Regions from separate parts of the Paraburkholderia sp. HD33-4 genome, predicted to be linked through region 1. Evidence: riboswitches for the same ligand, from Rfam matches in the RefSeq annotation. Region 1 holds a riboswitch; the other holds the start of a gene.
The links. Region 1 has a riboswitch for cobalamin ahead of cobW (cobalamin biosynthesis protein CobW). Riboswitches for the same ligand answer to the same signal wherever they lie in the genome.
Positions count from the first base shown of each region.

Region 1 (3,541 bases):
GCGAGCAGGTTCGGGTCTTCCTGCAGGTCGCCGGAAAACATCGCGAGCATTTGCTGTTTGCGCTGCGCGAGCGCGACGACCTGCTCGATGCCGTACGGCCAATACGCTTCTCCGCCGAGATGATCGACGACGACCACGCGCGCGTGCTGCAACACGTCGTCGAGATAGAAATCGACCGAGGCCGGCTGACGCAGATACGTGACGTTCGCGAGCCGCACGCTCGGGAAGCCGTCACCAAGACGCGGCACCACGCTCGCGAGCAGCGACAGCGTGGTGTCGGCGGAACTGAGCACGACGATCTCGGCGGGCTGCTGATCGATGCGGATCACGCCCTGCGTATCGTCGACGAAGCCGCCCGGCGTCGTGCGCAGCAGATGCATACTGGTGCGCCCGTTATGCCGTCGCGTTCGACGTCGCGCCGAGCGCCGCGTCGAACGCCTGTTGCAGCGCGTGTTGGTCGAGGTCTTCGCCGATCAGCACGAAGCGGCTCAACGCGCCTTCGTCATTTTCGCCCGCCTGCCAGCGCCGGTCGAAGTAGCTGTCGAAGCGCCGGCCCACGCCCTGGATCACGAGGCGCATCGCCGCGCCCTGCAATGCGGCGAACCCTTTGACACGGTAAATCGTGTGGTTTTCGACGAGCGTCTGCAAAGCGGCGAGCGCCGCGTCGCGCGACGGCACGGATGCCTGCACGACGACCGAATCGAATTCGTCGTGGTGATGGTCGGGGTCGTCGGCGGAACCGTGATGGTCGTGACGCAGATGGATCGTCTCTTCCGACGCCGCTTCGAGCCCCAGCAGCGTATGCAGGTCGAGCCGCCCCTGCTGCGCGCGCACGATCTTCACCTGCGGCGGGATCTCCGCGCGGATCGCGGCTTCCACCTCGTGCTGGCGCGCGTCGTCGATCAGATCGGTCTTGTTCAGAATCACCAGATCCGCCGCCGACAACTGGTCTTCGAACAGTTCGTGCAGCGGCGACTCGTGATCGAGATTCGGATCGGCCTTGCGCTGCGCATCGACGGCGACCGGGTTATCGGCGAACTGGCCGCTTGCGGCGGCCGGTCCGTCCACCACCGTCACCACCGCGTCGACGGTGAAGCCGTTGCGGATCTGCGGCCAGTTGAACGCCTGCACGAGCGGCTTCGGCAATGCGAGCCCCGAGGTTTCGATCAGCACATGATCGAGTTCGCCGCGCCGTTCAGCGAGCTTTTCCATCACCGGAAAAAACTCTTCCTGCACGGTGCAGCACAGACAACCGTTCGCGAGTTCATACAAATGCCCTTCGGTCTCGACGCCGTTTTCATCGCAGCCGATGCCGCAGCCCTTGAGGATTTCCCCGTCGATGCCGAGTTCGCCGAACTCGTTGACAATCACCGCGATGCGCTTGCCGCCCGCATGCTGAAGAATGTGCCGCAGCAGCGTGGTTTTGCCGCTGCCGAGAAAGCCCGTGACGATCGTGACGGGAATCTTGCGCAATTGAGTTTGCATCGTGAGGTCCATCCCTTGGCGTTGCATCGGTCTGCCGGAAAGTCCGCGCGTCGGTCCGCATCGGCTGGCGAATGGAGCGAATGAAGCATGCGCATCAGTGCCAGCGATCACCAAACACGGGGACGAACGACGGCATTGCCGCGACAACGGAAATACAGAAAGCGGAAGTGAGGTCATGAACGCGCCGCCGCATCCCCGCGGCGGTCGTTCTGCTTCTTCGGGCCGGTATCCGGGCTGACGAAAGCGCCGCTTCCCCTTCCCGGACGAGTGGTTTCTCGTCCAGTGGTGATATGTCGACGCGACCTTGCGCGAGGACATCGAAGCCGGCACCCGCGGTGCCGACTAACAAGCCGGAACCGCTTTTCGCTTACCGTTGCGGGGACAGCACAGGTTAGCCACTCCTGAGCAGAGGCTCCCTGTTTCCCGTTTAACTGCATGCGCACGAACGCGCACGCGAGCACCCAAAGTGCGTGCGAGTGTAGGCCCGCGGCCTTGCGCAGTCAAGGAACGCACGGTGTCGGAAAGCGCCGCAGAGGCTTATCCGGCAAGGCGCCATGTGCTATCGTATGCGCGCGTTTGGTGCCCGCACATGCGCTCGCGTGTGCAGTTAAACGGGAAACAGGCAGCGCGTCGCGCGTTCAACCTGTGCTGTCCCCGCAACGGTAAGCGACCTGCGGCGCGCGATTCGATTGAGCTTCGATTCCGCCGCGCCGCGCATGCGTTTTTTGATGCCACTGTCCCCGCGAATCCGCACACAGGGACGGGAAGGCGAAGCGCGTGAGGCCGCCAGCCCGGATACCGGCCAGACGCGGAAGCGGCGCCGCATGCATCCGTGCATCAGGTTGCGCCGCCGGCCGCCGGAATCCGCGGGGAACGGATGTGAAGGCGTAGCAGCGTGGCATCGCGCGTGTCGTGGCGTTCTATCTGAAGAATGTGCCGCGAGCCGCGCGGCTAACCTCGCCCGGATTTGCTGTACTGCATGACCTCTATATTCACCTCCGCGCGCACCGTCGCACGCCGCTTCTCTCCTCCCATCTCCGCATGGCATCCGCCATGCACGCCGCGATGACGCGCGCCTGGCTGATCGGCGCGGGTCCCGGCGACGTCGAACTGATGACGCTGAAGGCCACTCGCGCGCTCGCGCAGGCCGATGTCGTGCTGGTCGACGATCTGGTCAATCCCGAGGTGCTGCAGTTCGCCCGCGCCGACGCGCAAGTCGTGTACGTCGGCAAACGCGGCGGCCATCCGTCGACGGCGCAGGCCGACATCGTCGCGCAAATGCTCGGGCATCTGCGCGCGGGCCGCAGCGTTGCGCGGCTCAAGGGCGGCGATCCGTTCGTGTTCGGTCGCGGCGGCGAAGAATTGCAGGCGCTGCATGCGGCGGGTATCGACGTCGACGTGATCAGCGGCATCACGGCCGGCATCGCGGCACCCGCGACGCTCGGCATTGCGGTCACGCATCGCGACCACGCGCAGGGCGTCGTGTTCGTCACCGGCCACGGGGCCGGCAGCGGTGAGCCGGACTGGGCCGCGCTCGCCGCGACGCGCATGACGCTCGTGATCTACATGGGCATGCGGCGGCTCGGCGAAATCGCCGGCGCGTTGCTCGCGGCCGGCATGTCCGCCGATACGCCCTGCGCGGCGATCGAATCGGCGACTCGGCCCGGGCAGCGTCACGTGCTCGCGCCGCTTCGCGAGTTTGCCGGGGCGGTCGTGCGCGCGGGGCTCGGCTCGCCGGCGATCGTGGTGATCGGCGGCGTGGCCTCGCTCGCGCTGGCGCGTGAAGCGGCGGAACGCGACGGCCGCGTTCATCGCGAACCGGCAGCGAGCGCAACACCACACGCACACGCGATGAAAACGCTGAGCGTCGGCATCGGTTGCCGCTCGCACAGCGAAGCCGCGGACATCGAAGCCGCCGTGCGCGCAGCGCTCGGATCGAATGCCTTCGAGCAGATCCGCGCCGTCGCGACGATCGACACCAAAGCCGACGAAGCGGGCCTGCTCGAATTCTGCTCGCGCCACCGGCTGCCGCTACGACTGTTCAGCCGCGAGCAGA
Region 1 covers NZ_JAJEJS010000002.1:1,845,203-1,848,743, forward strand. The annotation lists gene cobN (cobaltochelatase subunit CobN) at 1-380, opposite strand, end outside; gene cobW (cobalamin biosynthesis protein CobW) at 394-1,485, opposite strand; cobalamin riboswitch at 1,689-1,965, opposite strand; cobalamin riboswitch at 2,046-2,306, shown strand; partial or broken gene cobA (uroporphyrinogen-III C-methyltransferase) at 2,551-3,276, shown strand; gene L0U84_RS44070 (cobalamin biosynthesis protein) at 3,337-3,541, shown strand, end outside.

Region 2 (3,541 bases), on a different contig from region 1:
TTCTTGAACACGACGTCGACGAGCAACCAGCGCGGCGTTTCCTGTGTCGATTTCGCGTCGTAGTACGGACTCTTTTTATCGAACTGCGTCGGGTCCGGGTACGCGCTCGACGAGACCTCCGCAATGCCCGCGATGCCGGGCTCCGGACAGCTCGAATGATAGAAGAGCACGCCGTCGCCGACCTGCATCACGTCGCGCATGAAGTTGCGCGCCTGATAGTTGCGCACGCCGGTCCACGGCAAGGTGCGATGCGGTGCGTTGGCGAGGTCGTCGATGCTTGCTTCGTCCGGTTCGGACTTCATCAGCCAGTAGCGCATGAATCGGAGTGAACGTGTGAGATTGAACGAGGCGCGGCAACAGCCGGCGCGTGCGAAAAAGCCCCTGAAAAAGGCGCTCAAACGAAAAAACGACGACCAAAGAAAAACGGCGCCGAACCGAAGTCCGACGCCGTTCCAGATAAGGTCCCCGCCTTAGCCGCTAGGCCGGCATCCTGAACCGAGGGTTCAGAATTGGTCGCAGTAAGCAACACTTCGGGTACATCAGACAGAGTGACGCGCACACCCGTGCTACAAATTTCCGCAACCGTGCACATGGCATTGGTTCAAGGAATATATGACCTTGGCGAACCAGGCAGGGAAGCTAAACCGATGAAGCTACTACTCAAACCGTTGAACACTTGACCGGTTCGAAACCGGCCCGCTATTGAGCCCACTACTGCTTACTGCAAGCTGTACTGCTCGATCACAGTACCTAGCTGTTCGTTCATTTGCTGCATTGTACGCCGTATTTCTTCAGCGGGAAATGCTTCTCCGTGTCGCACGCTGCTTTGCAGCTTAAGCAGTTCCGATGCCAGCGACAGAGCAGCCATCACCGCGATGCGATCCGTACCGCGCACGTTGCTGCCGCCGCGGATTTTCTTCATCTCCGCGTCGACGCGCGCGACCGCCTCGAGCAGCGCGCCTTCGGTTTCCGGCGAACAGGCGAGACGATAGGGTACTTCGAGAATCGAGACTTCGATCTGCTTGGTGGTCATGCGCTTTCTCCGTGTCGGCTCACGTCGCTGTCCGCCGCCTCGTGTTCGGGCTCGGCGGATCCGAGCAGATCGAGCTGGTTATCCGGTTCGCTGCTCGCGCGTGCGCGCGGCAATTTTTCGAGAATCGCATTCAGGCGCACCTGAGCGTCGTCGATCTTGGCGGACAGCGCGTCGCGTTCCGCCTGCAGTGCGTCGCGCTCTTCGCGCAATTGCGCGAGTTCCGCGTGCGTGGCTTGTACTTCGGCACGCGTTTGCGCGAGCTGCTCTTCGAGCGCGAGCCGCGCTTCGTTGTGGCGCTGGCTGATCGCAATCAGCTTGCCGATGTTCTGGGAGAGTGATTCGAGTTCGGTGAGCATGTGCTGCGTCCTCTAAAGACATCGCATTTTAGCGCGGAATATTACAGGTTCCGACAATTGTCTCGTTTCGAGACGTAACAGCATCGCTTCGTGCACGTTCGTTGCGTGTCGTGTCGTCGACCATAAGATAAAAAACCGGCAATCCATCGGACAATAACCTGCATTCAACAGAACGGATTGCGCTCCGATTGACCTTTCTTGACGCCCCGCGAGGCCGCTCCTAAACTTCCCGCACTCTGGTGCCCGCACGCGCATTTCGGCGCGTGCAGTTAAACGGGAAGCAGGGCGCGCGCGGTGCCAAACCGGATGCGCGAACCTGCGCTGCCCCCGCAACGGTAAGCGACCGCATGTGAAGTGCTCATGCAGGTCGGTCCTGATCGCAAGGTTGGAAGTTCAACGTGCGAGTGTGCCACTGCGCGTCACGCGTGGGAAGGCGGGATCGATGTGTCGTAGCCCGGATACCGGCCAGAAAAGAGGGACGTCCCCCGCGAAAACGTTAAACATGGGGACGCCTCGTGACGCGTCGGCCCGCGGGGAAGCAGGCCGCGCACGCTAGCCACAGGAATGTCATCCCATGCTGTCCCCCATCGCCCGCGCAACGCTGCTCGCGTTCGCGAGCCTGCCGCTCGTCGTGCATGCGCAAAGCGCCGAGCCTGCGTCCGAATCTTCATCGTCCGCTACGAATGCAAGCACGGCGAATGCCGCAAACGTTGTCGACGCCGTCGATACCTCCTCAGCCGATGCGTCGGGCAACGTGCTGTCGCCGATCGTCGTGACCGCGCAACGCGGACCGCAAGCGTTGCGCGATGCGATCCCGCAGACTACCCAGTTCGATCAGCAGGACATCGCGGACACGACCGCGACCGATCTGCCCGGCCTGCTGCTACTCGCGCCCGGCGTGCAAATCTCGCGCACGGGTGGCCCCGGTTCGACCACCAGTCTGTTTCTGCGCGGCGCGTCGTCGACGCAATCGCTGCTGCTGATCGACGGCGTGCGCGTCGATTCGGTGAGTCTCGGCTCCGCTCAGCTCGCACAGATACCGCTCGATCAGGTCGATCACGTCGAAGTAGTGAACGGCAACGTGTCTGCGTTGTATGGCTCGGGCGCGATCGGCGGCGTCGTGCAGGTGTTCACGAAAGACGGCGGCGATCATCCGCCGCGTTTCAACTTTTCGCTCGGCTATGGCAGCTATCACACGCAGACGCAAACGGCCGGTGTGAACGGCGCGCTCGATCAGGACGGCCGCACGACCTTCAACATCTCGCTCGCGCGCACGAAGGACGACGGCTTCTCGTCGCTCAATCCGCTCGAGGCGCCGGCCGCGAATCCGAACGCGAACGGCAATCTGAACGAGAGCATCAGCGCGTCGCTGCGTCACAAGTTCACCGACAGGTGGGACGCGGGCGTCAGCTACTTCCAGTCGAACAACAACAACAGCTACGACAATGCGTACGGCGAGCCGACCGATCTGAACAACCTCTATAGCAAGGTGCGGCAGGTGTCGGTGTTCGCGAACGGCAAGCTGACCGATTGGTGGACCACGCACTTCACGCTCGCCGAGGGCGACGACCGCAGCGTGTCGAACACCAATGGCATCTACAACGGCCGCTTCGATACCGACAATCGCCAGTACACGTGGCAGAACGATTTCGCGCTCGCTGCGAACCAGAAGCTGCAAGTCGGCTACGAGCATCTCGACCAGACGCTCGACTCCGATACGTTCGCCGCGCCCGAGCGTCACGTCGATTCGGTCTTCGCGGGCTACAGCGCGCGCTTCGGCCGCAACCAGATTCAGGTCAACGTGCGACGCGACCAGTACTCCGATTTCGGCGGAGCGAACAGTTACTATCTCGGCTACGGTTTCGACATCACGTCGCGCTGGAAGGTAACCGCAAGCTATTCGGATGCGTTTCGCGCGCCGAGCTTCGACGATCTGTACTATCCGATCAGCGGCAATCCGTCGATCCAGCCCGAGCGCAGTCACTCGGTCGAAGCCGGCTTGCAGTACGCGACCGATGCGCTCGGCGTGATGCGTCTGAACGCGTTCCAGACGCGCTATACGAATCTGATCGACTACGTGCAGACGATCCCCGGCATCTACCTCGCGGAGAACGTCGGCCATGCGAAGGTGCAGGGACTCGAAGGATCGTGG
Region 2 covers NZ_JAJEJS010000001.1:784,189-787,729, forward strand. The annotation lists gene L0U84_RS03530 (EVE domain-containing protein) at 1-317, opposite strand, end outside; RNA gene ssrS (6S RNA) at 459-640, opposite strand; gene L0U84_RS03540 (cell division protein ZapA) at 719-1,033, opposite strand; gene L0U84_RS03545 (ATPase) at 1,030-1,389, opposite strand; cobalamin riboswitch at 1,610-1,873, shown strand; gene L0U84_RS03550 (TonB-dependent receptor domain-containing protein) at 1,964-3,541, shown strand, end outside.
Region 2: it holds a riboswitch for cobalamin, as region 1 does, so the genes downstream of both, L0U84_RS03550 (TonB-dependent receptor domain-containing protein) here and cobW (cobalamin biosynthesis protein CobW) in region 1, are expected to answer to the same signal.